Regions from separate parts of the Dyella sp. genome, predicted to be linked through region 1. Evidence: predicted binding sites of a transcription regulator. Region 1 holds the regulator's gene; each other region holds the start of a gene.
What was found. The regulator sigma-54, encoded in region 1, starts transcription at its own class of promoters, with help from an activator protein. The targets are predictions, from matches to a motif close to TGGCACGNGCNTTGC.

Region 1 (6,570 bases):
TGGTCCACGTCTTCCATGCGGCTGCGCAGATAGGGATCGTCCATGGCGGCGAACACGCCGGCCAGGCGGTCGCGCTGTTTCTTCAGTGCGGCACCGGCGCGGTAGCGGCCGATGGTGATCATTTCATCCAGGCCGCGCAGCAGCTCGGCGTCGTCCAGCAACAGGCTGTGCGCGTCGATGAATTCGTTCACCTCGCGCGCCAGCGCGCCGTGCAACTTGCCGCGCAGCTCGTGCAGTTCCTGCCGCGCGGTATCCAGTGCGGCGTGCAGGCGTTCCAGCTCGGAGGGGATTTCTTCTTCCGTGAGCGGGCGCGTGTCGACCAGATACCGGCTGGGCTGCACGAGACGTGCGCGGCCGAGGGTCATGCCACGCGAAGCCATGGTGCCGGCGAGGATTTGCCTCATGGGCGCCTCCCGGTGGCGGCCAGAGCAGGAAGCACGGAAGGAGGAACGTCAGCGCCACGCAAGCGTGCAGCACGCTGCGCCCGCGATGTGGTTCGTTCCTTGTTTCCCGTGCCTTGCCTCATTCACGCCCCTTCGTCGAATTTGCGCTCGAACAGTTCGATCACCGCACTGAGTGCCGCGGATTCATCCGGGCCATCGGCACGGACGGTAAGCGCTGTGCCGATGCCCGCAGCCAGCATCATCACGCCCATGATGCTTTGCGCATTCACTTCGCGTCCCTTGCTGACCAGCCACACAGTGGATTTGAAACTTTGCACCAGTTGCACCAGCTTGGCCGATGCGCGGGCGTGCAAGCCCAGTTTGTTGGAGACGACGATTTCTTTTTCAAGCATGGTCGATGAAGATCCCTCCGCGACCGCCGCTGGCCGCGATTTCCGCAAGTTCATCCAGCGGCTTGTCGGCGTAGTTGAGTACGCGCAGCAGCATGGGCAGGTTCAATCCCGAAACACAGCGCAGCCTTACGCCTACCGCACTCAGCGACAACCCGATGTTGCAGGGTGTCGCGCCATACAGATCGGCCAGCACCAGCACACCTTCGCCTTGGTCCAGTTCGCGCGCATGCTTGGCGGTAAGCGTGCGCATGACATCCGGATCGGCTCGTGCAGGCACTTCCACGGTGGCCACCCGCAGCGGCAGTTTCGGCAATACGTGACGTGCTGCCTTGACCAGCGCCTGGCCGACCGACTCGTGGGTCATCAGAAGCACGCCGACAGTCATGATGCCGTGGCTTCGTTAGGGTTTGTGAAAGACAGCATAAACATCACTCAAGTTCGCGATGGAAAGTGAGAACCCCTTCGCGCATGGTGCGATAGTGCGCGGCGAGTTTCTCGACCAGGTAAACCGAACGGTGGCGGCCGCCGGTGCAGCCGATGGAAATGGTGACGTAGCTGCGGTCGTCCGCTTCGAAGCGGGGCAGCCACGCATCCAGCCAGCGCGTGGTGTCGTGGACGTATTCGCCGACGACCGGCTGGTGTTCAAGGAATTCGCGCACCGCGGCGTCCTTGCCCGACAGCGGGCGCAACGTGGGTTCCCAGTGCGGATTGGGCAGGCAGCGCGCGTCGAATACGAAATCCGAATCCAGCGGCAGGCCACGGCGGAATGCAAAGGATTGGAACATCAATGTAAGACCGGCCGTCGTCTGCGCGTAGCCGGTGGCAATCAACCGACGCAGCTGGTGCACGTTCAAATTGCTGGAGTCGATCACGCGCTCGGCGATCGCCATCAAGGGACGTAGCAGCCGGCGTTCTTCGGCAATGGCGTCGGCGAGCGACACGCCACGCAGCGCCAGCGGATGCCGGCGGCGTGTTTCCGAATAACGCTTGATCAGTACTTCGTCGTTGCAATCGATAAAGATCAGGTGCACCTGCACGGTGGCGGCCAACCGGGACAGCACCTGCGGCATATGTTGGAAATCTTCGTCTCGATTGCGCACGTCCACGCCGACGGCAATGCGGCGGCGATGGCTGTCGCCGCGCGTGGCCGCTTCCACCAGCTGCGGCAGCAACGCGCTGGGCAGGTTGTCGACGCAGTAGAACTCCAGGTCTTCCAACGCGCGCAAGGCGACCGTCTTGCCGCCGCCGGACATGCCGGTGAGCACCACCAGGTGGATGGCGGTCGGATCGTCGTTGGAAATCAATCCTTCGTATTGAGTCATGGATTCACCAAGGCGGAAGCCGTCGCATCTGGTGGGCCTGGCGGTCCATGAAACTTTGCGCCGGATCGATGCCCTTGCTCTTCAACATATGGCTGCGCACCGCCGCTTCCACCAGTACCGCCAGGTTGCGGCCGGGAGCGACGGGCAGGGTGATCATCGGCACCTGCACGTCGAAGATTTCACGATGGCCCACGTCGCCGGTAAGGCGGGTGAGCGCATCGACGTTCTCACCGTCGCGCAGGGGCTTGAGATGGATGACCAGGCGCAGGTATTTGGATGGCTTCACCGATGTGTGGCCGAACATCTCGCGCACGTTGAGCACGCCCAGTCCGCGCACTTCGAGCAGATCCTGCAGGAGTTCGGGACAGGCGCCATCGATCACGTCGGGTGCGATCAGCGTGAATTCGGGCGCATCGTCGGCCACCAGGCGATGGCCGCGGCTGATCAGTTCCAGCGCCAGCTCGCTCTTGCCGGAACCGGCGTCACCGGTGATCAGCACGCCGATGGAGAACACTTCCAGCAGCACGCCGTGCAGGGTCAGGCGCGGCGCCATGGTGCGTGCCAGGTGGTACTGCATCCAGGTCAGCAGTTCGTGGCCGCGCTTGGCGCTGAGCCACAAGGGCGTGTCCGTTTCCTCCGCCACTTCGCGCAGGTCGGCCGGAATGCCCTGGTCCTTGGTGACGATGAAGGCCACCGGTTGCGTGCCCGCGGCTTTGTGCACCACCTCCCAGCGCTGGCGCGAATCCAGGCTGTCCAGATAGCTCAGCTCTTCGGTGCCCACGATCTGGATCTTGTTGGGATAGATCACATTGAGATAACCCACCAGCGACGGGCGGCGGGCGGGCGTGGAGCCGTATTCGAGCACGCGCGTTTCGCCGCGCATGCCCGCCACCCAGCGCAGCGCCATGCGCTCGTGGATGTCATCGAAGAGTTGTCGTGCGGTAAGCCGTTCCAAGGAGGTTCCCTTTGTGCCGCGGAGCTGCCTAGATGGGGGCGGCGGCGGGGAACATTGTGCCAGTTCGGGGGTGGGAAGGGCTGCTTTTGCTTCGTTTCTGTGAGTAGGGGAGGGGTGACATGACGGTCACCTTACACCCCTGTGGGTGTCATTCCTGCGAAAGCGGGCATCCATCTTGCCCTGGCGCATCGCGTTGAAAACTGATTCCCGCTTTCGCGGAATGACGGCCGTGGGGATGACGTTCTTAGGTGGTTCGTGGAAGGTTGCCCTCACCCACGCCCCTCTCCCAAGGGGAAAGGGGCGTGGATGGCCGGCTCTATCTATCCGTATTGCCGCGCCTCGCGCACTTCATGGGGGTGCTTGTCGTGCAGTTTTTCCCGATAGCGGCGAAGCTGGTCAACGAGTTTGTCAAACAGCAGGTCAATGGAGGCGTACATGTCGTTTTCGGTGGCCGCGGCGTGCAGTGATTTGCCTGGAACCTTGAGCGTGCCTTCTGCGCAGTGCTGCAGCTTGTCAACCGAGAGCACCACATTCAGGCCAACGATGCGTTCGTCGAGTCGGTTCAATCGATCGAGCTTGGCTTCAGCGTGATTGCGCAAGGCCGGGGTGACTTCGATCTTTTGACCGCTGAGTTGGAATTGCATGGCTACGCCTCCTTCTTGGAACTGGCCGCCAGTGGCGGCGTTGATCGGCACGCGGATCGTGAAGCTGATCGTTGCACCGTGAAGCTAGACCTTAACTCCGCTTATGGATATGGGATTGTTCGGCCGTGCTGCAAGTTCCCTTGAATCTGATCGCAGCGAAGGAATGTCAGCTGTTGCGCTGTCGTTCGCTGGAGCTGGGAATGCGCAGGATTTCCCGGTATTTCGCGACCGTTCGTCGCGCTACCTGGATGCCTTTGTTGTGCAGCTCCTCGGCGAGCGCCTGATCGGAGAGCGGTTTGCGCGGATCTTCGTTGTCGACCAGCTTGCGCAGCATCGCCTGGATGGCGGTGGCGGACGCGCTGCCGCCGTCTTCGGTCGACACGCCGCTGGAGAAGAAATATTTCAGTTCGTACGTGCCGCGCGGCGTATGGATGTATTTGCGCGTGGTGACGCGAGAAATGGTCGATTCATGCATACCCACCTCCTCGGCCACTTCGCGTAGCACCAGCGGCTGCATCGCTTCCGGACCGTAGTCCAGGAAGGCGCTCTGCCTTCGCACGATCGCTTCGGCGACCTTCAGGAGTGTGTCGGCACGTGATTCCAGGCTTTTAATCAGCCAGCGCGCTTCCTGCAATTGCCCGCGCATCCAGCTGGCGTCTTCGCCGCGTGCCCGCGCAATCAGGCCGCAGTAGTGCTGGTTGAGGCTGAGCTTGGGCTGGCTGTCCGGATTCATCAGCACGCGCCAGCGTGTGCCTTCCTTGCGCGCGTAGACGTCGGGCGCCACATATTCCACCGGCGTGGTATCCATCGCCGCGCCGGGACGCGGGTCCAGGCTGCGGATAAGGATGGCGGCGCCGGTGGTGTCGTCTTCGGTGGCGTGCAGGCGGCGGGCCAGCTTGGCCATGTCGTTTCGGGCCAGCAATTCCAGCTCGTGTTCGACGATGCGCAGGGCGAGATCGCGGAACGGTGTGCTGGGATCGAACTGTTCCAGCTGCGCGCGCAGGCAGTCGGGAAGATCAATGCTGGCCACGCCGGCCGGATCGAAGTGCTGCAGCTGGCGGCGTACCGTCTCCACTTCCTCGGCGGTTGCTTTCAGGTGCGGAGGCAGCGCGGCGAGCACCGCATCGACGCCTTCGCCGAGGTAGCCGTCGGTATTGAGCGCGTCGATCAGCACGGTGGCGATCGCCTTCGCGCGCGGATCCATCGGCGTGAGATTTAGCTGCCACAGCAAGTGTTCCTGCAGCGATTCGGCCGCCGCATTCTGCGGCTCCATGCCTTCCTCGTCGCGGTTGCCGGAGCCATTGCCGCTACCGTTGCTGGAGGAGAAATCGATCGGCTCGTCCGAGCGGATTTCCGGTTCGGTCCACTCAGGCGCTTCGTCGTTGGCATCGCTGCCGCCGGATGCGGCATCACCGTTCATCGTGACCAGTGATTCGAACTCGTTGTCGTATTCGCCGTCGGCTTCGGTTTCGCCCTGTTCTTCGGTCGCGTCTTCGGCAAACTCAAGCAGAGGATTGCTTTCGGCGAGCTGGCGCAGTTCGGCCGCCAGCTCCAGTTGCGACAACTGCAACAGGCGGATGGCCTGTTGCAGTTGTGGCGTGAGAGCCAGCTGTTGATTGAGACGGAACTGAAGCCCTGGTTTCATGCCTGCCAAAAGGGTTTAGCTGGCTTCATCCTAACCCCTCGGCGGAACGCCGGCCATAGTTGACAGCCACCCTGGCATGCCGCCTTATACATGGATGTGAAGCGGCGCAAATTAAGCTTGTGCCTGTAAAAAAGTTGGAGTATCTACGGGGGATTGGATCAGGCGCAGCCTCAGCGTTGTTGAACATCAGGCGTGTGTTCAACGCGCGCTACTCCCTCCCCTTTGGGAGAGGGTTGAATTACAGGCGGAATTCGCGTCCCAGGTAGACTTCGCGCACGCGCTCGTCGGCCAGGATATGCGCCGGCGTGCCCCGAGAAAGTACCTCGCCCTCGTTCATGATGTAGGCGCGGTCGCAGATGCCCAATGTTTCGCGCACGTTATGGTCGGTAATTAGCACGCCGATGCCGCGTTCCTTCAGGTGCCGCACGATGCGCTGGATTTCACCGACCGAGATCGGGTCCACGCCGGCGAACGGTTCGTCCAGCAGCATGTAACGCGGTTGCGCGGCCAGGGCGCGCGCAATTTCCACGCGGCGGCGTTCGCCACCGGACAGGCTGATGCCTTTCTGGCCGGCGATATGGGCAATTTTCAATTCATCCAGCAGGCTTTCCAGCTCGGCATCACGCTTGCGCTGATCCAGGCCTGCACGCAACTCCAATACGGCCATGATGTTGTCGGCCACGCTGAGGCGACGGAAGACCGAAGCTTCCTGCGGCAAATAGCCGATGCCGAGCTTGGCGCGCGAATGCATGGGCAGGCCGGTGATGTCCTGCTTGTCGAGCTTGATGGTCCCGGCGTCGGCTTCGATCAGGCCGACGATCATGTAGAAGCAGGTGGTCTTGCCGGCGCCGTTGGGGCCGAGCAGGCCGACGACTTCACCCTGGCGGATCGAGAATGCGAAGTCACGCACCACCTGGCGCGCGCGGAAACTTTTTTGCAGACCTTCTGCGGACAGCATGTAACGGTTATTCCTTGGGGGCGTCGCTGGCGGACGCCGGCGCGCTGGTGCTGGATGACGAAGCCGGCTTGACGGTGTTCGATTTAGCCGCCGGCTTGGCGGGGGCGGGCGGCATTGCCGGTGCGGCGCCGTGCTTCGGCGGCGGCAGCGGCTTTTGCTTGGGCAGGAAGGTCATGGTGACCTGTCCTCCGCCGCCACTCTCGCCGACCATGTAGCTGGTCTGCGTGTTGTAGGTAAGCTTGGCGCCGCG
Region 2 (6,570 bases), on a different contig from region 1:
CAGCGAGTTCACCGTGCCCAGCATCTGCGAATTCGCTTCGTAGTCCTGCTGCGCCTGAATCATGTTGACCAGCTGCGCGGTGGTGTCGGAAGTGTTGGAGGTTTCCAGCTGGCCCTGCTCGATGTTGCCGAACTGGCCGACGCTGGCCGTGCCGAGCACCGCGGTGCCGGACGATTGCGTCGCCAGCCAGCGGTTGTTGCCCACTTGCTGCAAGCCCTGCAGGTTGGCGAAATTGGCTACCGCGATCTGGCCGAGCTGGCTGGTCTGGTTGTTGGAGTAGACCGCGGTGACGATACCGTCGGTGCCGATTTCCACGTTTTCCAGCACGCCGGCTTCGAAGCCGTTCTGGTTGATGGTGCCCGGTGCGTACGCCGTGCCGAACTGCGTGCTGTTGGCCACGTTCAAGGTCATGGTGGCGGGGAACGTGGCGCCGTTGGTGGGCTGGGTCGGCGTAAAGCTGAGATTGCCATTGGCCGGCGTGACCAGCGTGCCGGCACTGTTGAACGTCATCGCTGCCGTACCGGCGCTGTTGCCGTCGATGTAGAGGTTGGCGTTCCAGGTGTTGTTGGCGGTCTTCACGTAATACACCGTCGCCGAGTGCGAACCGCCCTGCGAGTCGTACACGGTAAGCGTCGATGCGTTGTTGTAGCTGTTCGCATCGGTCGGGCTGAACGGCGTGTCGACCGGCAGCGCTGCGCCGGCTGGCAAATTCGAGCTGACCGAGATGGTGCTGGTCGGCGTCGCCGCACTCTGTGCGGTATTGAGTTGCAGGTTGGTCAGCGTGCTGGTGTTGAAACCACCGGCTGCATTCGGCGGATAGACCTGCAGCTTGGAGCCGTCGGCGGTCACCACGTTGCCGTTGGCGTCTTCATGAAAGGCGCCGTCGCGTGTGTATTGATCGCCGGTGCCGTTGTTGACGATGAAGAAGCCGTTGCCGCTGAGCGCCATGTCCAGGCTGCCGTTGGTGGTTTCCAGGTCGCCCTGCGAAAAGCCTTGCGCAACGCCGGTGAGTTCCGCGCCGCTGCCCACGGCCACCGAACTTAAGTTAAGGCCGGTCACTGCATACACTTCGGAGAACTGTGCAGTGGACCCCTTGAAGCCCACGGTGCCCGCGTTGGCGACGTTGTTGGAAATGACGTTCAACTGGTCCTGGGCCGCGTTGATGCCACTGAGCGCCTGATTGAGAGCCATGCTGTTTGTACCCCCTGATGGATGACGGTGTGCGCGATCGCGCGTCGTCAGTTGATCTGTGCGACCTGGCTCAGCGGCACGCCGCCGATACCCGCCACTTGCAAATACGTACCCGTGCTGCTGCCGCCGTAACCGACGCCGGTCACCGAGCCGGCCACATACGTGGTGAGCGCGGCGCTGTTGCCGCCATTGTTGGCCGAGACGGCGTAGGTGCCATTGGCGACGGCGTTGCCGCTGCTGTCCTTGCCATTCCAGCTGAACGAGGAAAGGCCGGCCGGCTGCGCGCCGAGGTCGATGGTGTTGACCACGTTGCCGTTGGTGTCCTTGATGGTGACCACGACATCCCCGGCCGTGCTGACGTTGACGCCGCCGTTGACCGAGCCGCCGCTATAGGTGAGTGCGTTCGATGGCACCAGCACCTGCCGGCCGACCAGGCTGGCGGAACTCAGCACCTGCGCACTTTGCGCATTGGCGCCGATGCTGCTGCTCAATCCGGTAAGGCTGCTCTGGATGTTCTGCAAGGTGCCAAGCTGCGCGAATTGCGCCATCTCGGCCGCCATCTGCGAGTTGTCCATCGGCTGGGTGGGATCCTGCGCGGTGAGCTGCGTGGTCAGCAGTTGCAGGAAATCCGACTGCGTCATGGTCGAACCGCTCGGGGTGCTGGTCACCGTGCTGCCGGTGAGGCTCAGGCCTGAAGCGGAATAGCTATTGGTGCTGCTGCCTACGGCGCTCATGAGAGCCTCCTTAGGGTCTCGGCGTAGCCCGCGTTGTCACGGTGCGTCCGCCAGGTGGTAGTGTGCGGCGCAGCGCTTGCCTGGCTGGCAAGCCAAGCCGCGCGCTGCCGCATGGTGGACGCACCGTGGCAACCCTTCGGGCCGGAGCTGTTTGCTCGCCGGGCGGCGTCCTCTCTCAGTTGTGTATCGACATACACGCCTTCGTTCCTCCTTGCCCTACAAGCAAACAGATCCGGCGCGGGCCACGCCGAGACCCTAAGGAGGCTCTTAGCTGCCCAGGTTGATGGTCTTGATCATGAGCTGCTTGGTGGTGTTCATCACTTCCACGTTGTTCTGATACGAACGCGACGCGGAAATCATGTTCACTAGCTCATCGATCGGATTGACGTTGCTGCCGTAGACGAAACCGTTGGCATCCGCCATCGGGTTGCCCGGTTCGTAATGCGACTCCACCGGCTGCTGGCTTTCGGTGACGCCGGCCATGCGCACGCCGACGTTCGCGTTGGCTTCGCCTTCCGCCGCACCGCTCTGTTGCTGCAGCACCGGCGCGAACATCAGCTCCTTCGCTTTGTAAGCGGTATTGGGACTGCTGCTGACGCTGTCGGCGTTGGCGAGGTTGCTGGCGACGGTGTTGAGCCGCAGCGATTCGGCGGACATGCCGGAACCGGCGGTGTCGAAAATCTTCATCAGGGACATCAGCTTTGTCCTCCACCATTGATGGCCAGGCGCAGCTGCTGGATCGTGCTGTTGATGAAGCTGAGGCTGGCCTGGTAATGCACCATGTTGCTGGCGAATGCGGATTGCTCGACCTGCGCATCGACGGTGTTGCCGTCCATGCTCGGTTGCAGCGGCACGCGGTATTTCAAGCTATCGGCGGATTCGCTCGTGCTCGTCATCTGGCCCGGTGTCGGCGTGCTCAAGGCAAGCGCCCCAGAAGGCTCGCCGCTTGCTTGCTGCAATACCTGGCGGAAGTCGACGTCGCGCGCCTTGTATTCGGGCGTGTCGGCGTTGGCGATGTTCGATGCAATCACTTCGGAACGGCGCTGCCACACATCCAGTGCCTGGCCACTCAAACCGAACACGTTGTCGAGAAGATTGCTCATGAATGCGTCCCCGCGGCCGATAACCGCCTGCGGAGGGATTTGAGCAAGTTGCATGCCACGGCTTGACAAGGCCGTGCAAACCGCATCGCAAAGCCATTTGCAGCCAGTTGCACCAGCTGCGCATGATGTGCGGCGACGTTATACCGGCGCGCCGGGACGGATTCCCGACATCACCGCTGCGGCGCAGGCGCCGTCAATTTGTTGACGGGTCCATCAGCTCGAGCACGGTTTTCGCCAACAGATCGGGCTGGAACTTTGCGATGAAGCGATCGGCGCCGACGTCGCGTACCAGGGTCTCATTGAAGACACCGCTTAAAGAACTGTGCAGCACCACTTTGAGTTGGCGCAGCGCGGGCGTTTCGCGGATCGCACGCGTCAACGCGTAGCCGTCCAGGCGCGGCATCTCGATATCGGAAATCACCAGTGCGACGCGTTCGCCATCGTTTTGCATCATGCCGGTAAGCAGCTCCAGCGCTTCCTGGCCGTCCTGCGCAATCACGCATTCGAGGTTGACCTGCTTGAACAGGTGGATCAGGCGCCCGCGCGCCACCACCGAATCGTCCACCACCATGATGCGGCGCGTGGGTAGCTGGCGAAGCCCGGCCTGCTGTTGCAGATGCGGCGAGATCTCGGTTGCCACCTCTTCGATGCTGGCCAGCACGTGTTCCACGTCGACCACCGCCATCAGCTGGCCGTCGATGCGGCTCACTGCGTTGACGCGATTGCCGAAGCCCAGCGTCACCGACGGCGCCTCCAGCGATTCGCCGGTGCAATGCACGATGCGCTGGAAATCCGCCACCAGGAAACCCTGCATGGAACGGCTGAACTCGGTCACCACCACGTGCGCGGACGCTACGTCGGTCAGCGGCGGATAGCCCATGGCCAGGGCCAGGTCGATCACCGGAATGGTTTTGCCGCGGTAGTCGAAGCTGCCTGCCAGCCACTGATGCATGCCTGGCAGCTTTTCCATCGCCGGCTTGCGCAATACCTCGCGCACCTTGAACACGTTGATGCCGAACAGCTGCTTGTCGCCCAGGCGAAACAGCAGCATCGCCACGCGATTGTGGCCGGCCAGGCGGGTGTGGCTTTCCACGCTGTCCAGCAGTGTGGCGGTGCTCATGCGGTTCCTGGATGCAATGTGGGACATGCATGTATCGGCGCGAGGTGTGCCGACTTGAGCCGCATGCCAACCACGGAACAGCGTGGCACATGCTTTGCTTCCTCAACTTTCGACCTTTCCCGCCGATGTCTGAAAACCCATCAACGGAACTCTTTTGTCTATGAGTCTGATCCGCAGCCAGCATCTGGCCGCCTTGATCCAAGCCGCAGTGGCTGGCAACGAGGCTGAAGTCGCACGCTTGCGCCACCAGCATCCCCGTGCGGCCAAGCTGCTCGAGCCGGTGTTCGCGCGCCTGGCGCCGCGTGCGCCGGCCGTGGTGGCCTTGCAGTCGCTGGAGCAACAAAGCCTGGTACTGACGCATGCGCAGGTGCTGCATCGCGAGCAGTCCGCCCTGGAACAATCGATTGGCGAAAGCCGCGACAGCGTCGGACAGTTGACGGACGGCAGCGCCGGCATGTCGGCCACGCTGCAGCAGGCGCAGGGCGGCGTCGAGCAAGCGGCCAAGGCCGGCGAGCAGAGTACGGCCAATGTCAGCGAACTCAACGGCCAGCTGCGCCTGCTGCGCAGCGCGTTGTCCGCGATGAACCAGAGCCAGAGCCTGCTGACCGAGCAGGTCGCGCAAATTCGTGCGCTCACCACCAGCGTGCAGGACATCGCCCATCAAACCAACCTGGTCGCCTTGAACGCCGCGATCGAAGCGGCGCGTGCCGGCGATGCGGGCCGTGGCTTTGCCGTGGTGGCGGACGAGGTGAAGCAGCTGGCTGAGAAAACCGCGCAGGCGACGGCGGAGATCGAGACCGTCACCAGTTCCATCGGCGAGTTCTCGCTGCAGATGAACGGCAACGTGCAGCAGAGCCTGCAACGGTTGGAGCGTGCACAGACCGGCGTCAACGCCACCGAACGCACGTTGCAGCAAGGCAGCGAAACACTGCAGGGCGCAGGCGAGCGCTTGCGTTCGCTACGCGACAGCCAGGATGGTTCGCACGTGCGCGCCACCGCCTTGAAAGCCACGCTGGGCGCCTTGCAGCGCCGCGCGTATGAAACGCGCCGCCATGGCGAGGCGCTCGGCCGTGCGGCGGCGCTCGCGCATCGCCTGTGCCTCGGCTGGCTGGAAGGCGAAAGCGGCAACGACACGGCCAGCCTCAGCCTGACTGTGCGCGAGTCGGTGATCGGTTTGCGCCAGAGCATGGAACTGGCGCTGCAGGAGCCCACCTCGCTCGATCGGCGCTGGTTCGATACCGATGTGTTGAAGCGCAGCCTCGATCGGCTTACGGCACGCTGCGGCAATGGCCCGTCGAGCGCCAGCCTGCATGCATCCGCTGCACGCTTGCGCGAACACGGCGAGGCGTTTCTGGAATTGCTCGGCAACGGGCAGTTCGAGCAGGCCGCGCAGATGTCGGAGAAATTGGAGAGTGAGCGCGAGGCGATCAATAGCCAGCTGGCTTTGATTCTGGCTGGCGAGGGGGCATGAGGTTTTTGCCGGCTCGCATGCTTTCCTTACCGTCATTCCGGCGAAGGCCGGAATCCAGTCTAAATATGCGTCCGAAGGACACATTATTAGTTTTGAGTGCTTCGCACAGCGTATTAAAACTGGATTCCGGCCTTCGCCGGAATGACGACAAGGCAAGAACGAGCATTGCGCGAAACCCCACTGCTTTGGCAGCAGCATCGCTACTAGCACTCATCACCCCAGCCCACGCCGACACCACCGCCGCCGACCTGCGCACCGCCGCCGAACAAGCCGTCCGCACGCAATACGGCACGGCCGGCAGCCGGGTCGTGATCGTGCCGACGCGGCTCAACCCGCGCTTGCATTTCGCCACCTGCCCGCATGCCTTGCAGACACGCCTGCCGATGCGCCAAGGCATTCCCTCGCGCGTGGCCGTCGCGGTCAGCTGCGCCGGCGCTCCGGGCTGGAGCATCCAGGTACCGGTGCAGATGCAGGTATTCCGCAACGTACTGGTCACCAGCCATCCGATGGCGCGCGGCGACATCCCCGGTCCGGGCGACGTGCATAGCGAAGAACGCGACGTGGCGCGGCTCGGTTATGGCTATATCGAAAGCCTCGACCAGATCCTCGGCCACTCGCTGGGCCGCCCGCTGATTGCCGGCGTGGTGTTGGAACCGGGCGACTTTGCCGGCCGGGAGACCGTGCATTCCGGCGAGGATGTGGAACTGGTGGCCCAGGTGGACGGCATCGAGGTGCGCACCCATGGCATGGCCCTGGATGGCGGGGACACCGGCGCCCGCCTGAGGGTTCGCAATGACAATTCCGGCCGAATTATCAGCGGCGTAGTGATCGGAGAAGGCCAGGTGAGGGCCTTACCTTAACGTTGGACGAACCTACATACTGAAGGGCGATCGGCGCATTCAAGTTTTCCCGGACGCCGCCGATACCCTTACCGAGGTACATCGAGAGAAC
Region 3 (6,570 bases), on a different contig from region 1:
GGCAGTGGAAGGATGGGTTTCGTTTTCGTCGACGGTGTTCGCTTGGTCAGCGGGTTCGTCGATAGGGGATGGAGCGTGTGCTGTTTCTTCTTGGTGGCGCGAAGGGGCGGGATGTGCCGGCGCTTCGTCCAAAGGTGCTTCGTCGATAGGCGTCTGGTTGGCCTCTTCGGCTTCGACGTGTTCTGCGTGTGACTGGTTTTCTTCGGGGTGCACTTCTTCGGTACGCGCTGCGTCGGCGTGTTGTTCGCCGAGCTGTTCTGCTTCGGCTTGTGCTCCGTTGGCGAGCGTTTCACCTTCGGCTTCTTCCGCATCCGGATCGATCGGCAGGTGCACCGTTCTGGGTATCGGTGGCGCAGATTCATTGTCCAGCCGCATCTGCGGATCTTCCATATCGCGGATTTCGGACAGCGGCGGCAATTCGTCCAGCGATTTGAGATTGAAATAATCAAGGAAGGCGCGCGTGGTGCCGTAAAGCGCGGGCTTGCCGGGTACGTCGCGATGGCCGACGACGCGCACCCATTCGCGTTCTTCCAAGGTCTTGACGATGTTGGAGGAAACCACTACGCCGCGGATCTGTTCGATTTCCGGTCGGGTAATGGGCTGCCGGTACGCAATCAACGCCAGGGTTTCCAGCAGGGCGCGCGAGTAGCGGCTGGGTTTTTCCGTCCACATGCGCGACACCCAGGGGTGCACGTCCTGCCGGATCTGATAGCGGAAGCCGGAAGCGACTTCCTTCAGCTCCACGCCGCGGGCTTGGCAATCTTCGGCCAGTTGCTCAAGCGCCATCGCGATCTGCGCGCGGTCGACCTCGTCTTCCTCGACGAACAGCTCGCCCAGCTGCGCGATGGTCAGCGGTTGGCTGGCGGCCAGCAGGGCGGCTTCGATAATCGGTTTGAGTTGCTCGATCTGCATAGCCTTAGGATCAGGTATCCATAGCAGTTGCGATGTTTGTGGTGGGGACTGTTACTCGCCGCCCGAAGCGGCATCCGGTTGCTCGAAGACGTCGTCGCCGCCGACGTCTTCCTCCTCGACAACGGCTGCTTCGCCAGCCGCAGAGGTGTTGGCCTTGACGTAGATCGGCGCCAACGGTTCTTCCTGCACGATGCTGACCAGGAACTCCTTGGCCAGCTCCAGCATGGCCAGGAAGGTGACCACCACGCCCAGCCGTCCTTCGCTCACGTCGAACAGCGTTTCGAAGCGGTGGAACTGATCGCCCTCCAGGCGGCTGAGCAACTCGCCCATGCGCTGGCGCACACTCAGCGCCTCGCGTTTGATCGCATGATGCCCGAACAACTCGGCCCGGCGCAGCACGTCCTTGAGCGCCAGCAACATCTCCTTCAGGTCCAGCGGCGGCGGCAGCTTGATCACGTTGCGCTCGCCCGTATCGGCCTGCGCCAGCACCGTGTCCCGCTCCAGTCGGGGCAGGGCGTCGATATCTTCGGCAGCCCTCTTGAAACGCTCGTACTCCTGCAGGCGGCGCACCAGTTCGGCGCGCGGATCCTCTTCCAGACCCTCTTCCATGGGCGGGCGCGGCAGTAGCAGACGCGATTTGATCTCGGCCAGGATCGCTGCCATCAGCAGGTATTCCGCGGCCAGTTCCAAGCGCATCACATCGCGCATCATCTCGATGTATTCCATGTATTGCCGGGTGATCTCGGCGATCGGAATATCGAGAATGTCCAGGTTCTGCCGGCGGATCAGGTACAGCAGGAGATCCAGCGGCCCTTCGAACGCCTCCAGGATGACTTCCAGCGCATCCGGAGGGATGTACAGGTCCTGCGGCATTTGCAGAATGGGTTCGCCACGCACGATGGCCAGCGGCATTTCCTGCTGCTGCGGAACCCCTGCAAACGCATCTTGCGTTGCTTGTATAGGCTGAGACTCGGTTGGCTCAGTGCTCATCAATGCATGTCATTGGCCCGCCCGATGGGGCCGGCATTCGTTCTGTGGACGACTCAAAACTCTCTTCCCACACGGAAACCCAAGAGTTCATGCCTGGAATGCCCGTGGCTGCTTGAGGCCATTCCGATAAAGCCAATATCTGCGCGATGCCCAGCCGAGCGTGCGGTTTCCCGCGGTTGCTGGCCCTGATGAACCCCACAGTAGTGGTTCGTGTCAGGCTGGCGGTGTCCGGATGCCGGTCGGTAACGGATTGCTTGCGTTACTGGTACGACCGAGCAGGAACCGGTGTGACGCCGCTGGCGTCGCCCGCGATTCGTAAAAGGTCGGCTGAGTACATCAGGTGGAGGTCATTCCAGCCGGGGCTCCCGGCGATCGTCCCTGCATGGCCCCACTCGCGGCTGACAGAGTAACGGCACGGATGCGGCATGTCCAGCGAGGGTTTTCAGCTGCGGTAACGGCTTGTCAAAGCGTGTTTGACGGATGCCGCTATAAAAAAGTGCAGGCGGGAACTGACTGCACAGCTGGGGCAGCATGTGACCTTGAGTGTCGAGGGCAGGTCACGGACGAGCGCCGTCGCAGCTTTGTTCAGTGATGAAACGCAGTTGTAGCAGTGGCATGTAGCTTGCTTCATCATACGCGCACATCCGGGGGACATCAGCAAGGTGGCGCTGATGCCGACGAGCCGTGAATGCCGCCTGGAGGCGGTTCGCAGTGGCGAAGGTCGGGCTCAGTACGCCGCGTCGGCGGCGTAAGCTGTAGGGAGATGAAAAAGATGACGACAAAAGATGGGCACGCCATGGACGGTTCCGACCGGGAACATCTGCGCCCGGCGCGCATGCGCATCAAGACCACGGTATTGATGAGCCATGGCGATGAGTCCCATCCGACCGACCTGATCGATATTTCGGCAACGGGTGCCTTGTTGCGCCGCCCGCCGGAATGGAACGGCCAACCTGGCGAGAGCTGGGTGCTCGACATGATTTTTGGTGGCGACCTGCACATCCACCTTGAAGCGAAGGTCGCACGCGTATCGGAGCGGCACATCGGCCTGGCGTATACGCGCATCCCGGAGGACAAGCAGGTGCCGTTATGGAATCTGCTTGGTGGGTATGCCGACATCCTGGAGATGTGGCACGACGAATAGGGATGCGCGGGCTGGGATGGTGCGCTGGGATTTCATCCCCGCGCAGGGGCTATCCGCCGGCAACAGCCGGCTGCTTCTTCTCATCGCGCAATTCACGACGCAGGATTTTGCCCACATTGCTTTTGGGCAGCGCATCGCGGAATTCGATAGTCTTCGGGCGCTTGTAGCCGGTGAAGTTCTCGCGGCAGAACTGCTTGAGCTGGTCGGCCGTGAGGTTTGGATCCTTGCGTACCACGAACAGCTTGACCGCTTCGCCGGAATGCTCATCCGGCACGCCGATGGCGGCGACTTCAGCCACCCCAGGATGCTTCATCACCGTATCCTCGATCTCGTTCGGATACACGTTGAAGCCGGAGACCAGGATCATGTCCTTCTTGCGGTCGACGATATAGACGTAGCCGTTCTCATCCATGCGGGCTATATCGCCGGTGTGCAGCCAGCCGTCGGGGCCAAGCACCTTGGCGGTTTCGTCGGGACGTTTCCAGTAGCCCTTCATCACTTGTGGGCCGTGCACCATCAGCTCGCCCACTTCGCCGATCGGCAACGGCTGGTTGTCTTCGGACCAGATTGCCACGTCAGTAGAGGAAATGGGCAAGCCGATCGAGCCGTTGTATTCCTTCAGATCAAGCGGGTTGATGCAGGCCGCCGGCGAGGTTTCGGTCAGCCCATATGCCTCGGCCAGCGTGCAGCCGGTCACTTTCTTCCAGCGCTCGGCCACCGCGCGTTGCACGGCCATGCCGCCGCCTAGGCTCAGGTGCAGGTTCGAGAAATCCACACTCTCGAAACCGGGCGTGTTGAGCAAGCCGTTGAAGAGCGTGTTCACGCCGGTGATCACCGAGAAGCGCGAGTTTTTGAGTTCCTTGACGAAGGCCGGCATGTCCCGTGGATTGGTGATCAGGATGTTCAAGCCGCCTAGACGCATGAACACCAGCCCGTTAGCAGTCAACGAAAAGATGTGATACAGCGGCAACGCGGTGATGACGATCTCGCGTTCTTCCTTGAGGTTCGCGCCGATCCAGGCGCCGGCCTGCAACATGTTCGCCACCATGTTGCCATGGGTGAGCATGGCGCCTTTGGCCACGCCGGTAGTACCGCCGGTGTATTGCAGGAAAGCGATGTCGTCGTGGGTGATGGTGGGCTTGGGCGCAGCATGATTCGCGCCGGCAGCCAAGGCATCCTTGAAACGCACCGCATGCGGCAAGGAGTAGGGCGGCACCATCTTCTTGACGTGCTTGAGCACGAAGTTGATCACCGAACCCTTGAGGCCAAGCAGATCGCCCAAGCCGGTAGTCACGATGTGCTTGACCTGGGTTTCGGCAACGATCTGCTGCAAGGTCGCGGCGAAGTTGTCCAGCACCACGATGGCGACGGCGCCCGAATCTTCCAGCTGATGCTTGAGTTCGCGCGCGGTGTACATCGGGTTGGTATTGACCACCACCATGCCGGCGCGCAGCGCGCCGAACAACGCGATCGGATATTGCAGAACGTTAGGCAGCATGATGGCGACGCGGTCGCCCTGGGCGAGTTTCAATTCCCCGGTGAGGTAGGCAGCAAATTGCCGGCTCAGCGTATCGATGGCACCGTAGCTCAGGCGTTTGCCGAAACTGGAGAAAGCATCGCGCTCGCGGAAGCGTTCAAAAGCCTCTTCCAGCACGCCGACTACCGATGCGTACTTGTCGATATCGATCGCTGCGGGTACGCCATCCGGATAGTGACTCAGCCACGGACGCTGATTGCTCATGTTCGATCCCAAGTTCCCTGATTGATGCCATTGGTGATGGGTGATGCAGTGATGGTGGTGCGCATCAGGCATCATGATGGCGAGGCATTGGAGCATACGCTGGCGTATAGCGGCAAGCCGCGTCGCAGCGAGGTCTGCTTGGGGAGGCCACGGGGTGCTGAGCATGAAATACCTGTACCGATTTTCATTTATCGCCCTGCTGATCCCGATGGTGATCGGATGTCATCGCGCACCGGATGAAGTGCTGATTCGGCAGGCCATCGACAAGGCAGCTCAGGCGGCCGAGCAGGTCGACGCGTCGGCGGCGGTCGAGCCGCTGACGGCTGATTTCGATGGCAATCGCGGCACGATGACACGGCAGGATATCGGCAGCCTGCTTCGCGCCGCGAAGTTTCGTGGTGAGACATTGCATGCCATGCTGGGGGCGGTGGCTGTCCAGGCGCGCGGCGAGCGATACGTGGCGAGCTTTACCATCACGCTGACCAGCGGCGGGAAATTGTTTCCATCGCAACTGGGCGTCTACAAGGTGGAAACCGCGTGGCGCAAAGAAGGTCATGCTTGGCGGTGCTATAGCGCGACTTGGACGCAGCAGTTGTAGTAGGGCATAACCCCCGACATCGCCATCCTGACGGGCATGGCGATGTCGGGGTTCGCGTTCGCTCACCAAACCTACGATCAGGCGGCTTTCTTGCTGGCCAGTTGCCGCAACACGTACTGCAGGATGCCGCCATGCTTGAAGAACTCGCGTTCCTTCGGCGTCAGCAGCAGCACCTTCACCTTAAAGGTCTTTTCACCCTTGTCGCTCTTCGCCACGACCTTGGCTTCTTTCGCTTCGCCGTCGGTAAGGCCGGTGATCTCGAAGGTCTCCTTGCCGGTCAAACCGAGCGACTTTGCGTTTTCGCCGTCTTTGAACTGCAGCGGCAATACGCCCATGCCAACCAGGTTGGAACGATGAATGCGCTCGAAGCTTTCCGCGATCACGGCTTTCACGCCCAGCAGCAGCGTGCCCTTGGCCGCCCAATCGCGTGAGGAGCCGGTGCCGTATTCCTTGCCGGCAATCACGATCAACGGGGTCTTGTCCGCCTTGTACTTCATCGCCGCGTCGTAGATGGACAGCTGCTCGCCACTCGGCACATGCAACGTATAGCCGCCTTCCACGCCATCCAGCATCAGGTTTCTGATGCGGATGTTGGCGAAGGTGCCGCGCACCATCACATCATCATTTCCGCGGCGCGAACCATAGGAGTTGAAGTCTTTCGGCTCCACCCCTTTGGAAATCAGGAAGCGTCCGGCGGGGCTGTCTTTCTTGATCGAGCCCGCGGGCGAGATGTGGTCGGTGGTGATGGAATCGCCGAACAGGCCGAGCACACGCGCGCCATGGATGTCTTCGAGCTTGCCCGTCTCCATCGTCATGCCTTCGAAGTAGGGCGGGTTCTTGATATAGGTGGAGTCGGCCCACTGGTACACCGCGCCTTCCGGCGATGGAATGCTGTTCCAGCGGCTGTCACCCTTGAACACGTCGGCATAGTTCTTCTTGAACATCTCCGGGCTTACGGCGCCGGCGATCACGTCGGAAATTTCCTTGTTGCTCGGCCAGATGTCCTTCAAGTACACCGGCTTGCCATCGCTGCCTTTGCCGAGCGGATCGGTGGCGAGGTTGACATCCAGCGAGCCGGCCAGTGCGTAAGCGACCACGAGCGGCGGCGAGGCCAGATAGTTCATTTTCACTTCCGGATGCACGCGGCCTTCGAAGTTGCGGTTACCGGACAATACCGAAGCCACG

Region 2: the regulator sigma-54 is predicted to act here: its motif matches at 3,072-3,086, upstream of flgB (flagellar basal body rod protein FlgB).
Region 3: the regulator sigma-54 is predicted to act here: its motif matches at 2,514-2,528, upstream of V7M64_RS18590 (PilZ domain-containing protein).

Annotation. Positions count from the first base shown of each region.
Region 1 covers NZ_DAIOEU010000042.1:29,483-36,052, reverse strand. The annotation lists gene ptsP (phosphoenolpyruvate--protein phosphotransferase) at 1-404, opposite strand, end outside; gene V7M64_RS15895 (HPr family phosphocarrier protein) at 527-796, opposite strand; gene V7M64_RS15890 (PTS fructose IIA subunit family protein) at 789-1,181, opposite strand; gene rapZ (RNase adapter RapZ) at 1,225-2,118, opposite strand; gene hprK (HPr(Ser) kinase/phosphatase) at 2,123-3,073, opposite strand; gene raiA (ribosome-associated translation inhibitor RaiA) at 3,394-3,717, opposite strand; gene V7M64_RS15870 (RNA polymerase factor sigma-54) at 3,884-5,362, opposite strand; gene lptB (LPS export ABC transporter ATP-binding protein) at 5,601-6,320, opposite strand; gene lptA (lipopolysaccharide transport periplasmic protein LptA) at 6,328-6,570, opposite strand, start outside.
Region 2 covers NZ_DAIOEU010000026.1:17,009-23,578, forward strand. The annotation lists gene V7M64_RS12050 (flagellar hook protein FlgE) at 1-1,191, opposite strand, end outside; gene V7M64_RS12055 (FlgD immunoglobulin-like domain containing protein) at 1,239-1,925, opposite strand; gene flgC (flagellar basal body rod protein FlgC) at 2,193-2,621, opposite strand; gene flgB (flagellar basal body rod protein FlgB) at 2,621-3,028, opposite strand; gene V7M64_RS12070 (chemotaxis protein) at 3,222-4,148, opposite strand; gene V7M64_RS12075 (methyl-accepting chemotaxis protein) at 4,309-5,619, shown strand; gene flgA (flagellar basal body P-ring formation chaperone FlgA) at 5,805-6,479, shown strand.
Region 3 covers NZ_DAIOEU010000061.1:685-7,254, forward strand. The annotation lists gene scpB (SMC-Scp complex subunit ScpB) at 1-912, opposite strand, end outside; gene V7M64_RS18585 (ScpA family protein) at 964-1,824, opposite strand; gene V7M64_RS18590 (PilZ domain-containing protein) at 2,675-3,046, shown strand; gene V7M64_RS18595 (long-chain-fatty-acid--CoA ligase) at 3,096-4,787, opposite strand; gene V7M64_RS18600 (hypothetical protein) at 4,951-5,385, shown strand; gene acnA (aconitate hydratase AcnA) at 5,463-6,570, opposite strand, start outside.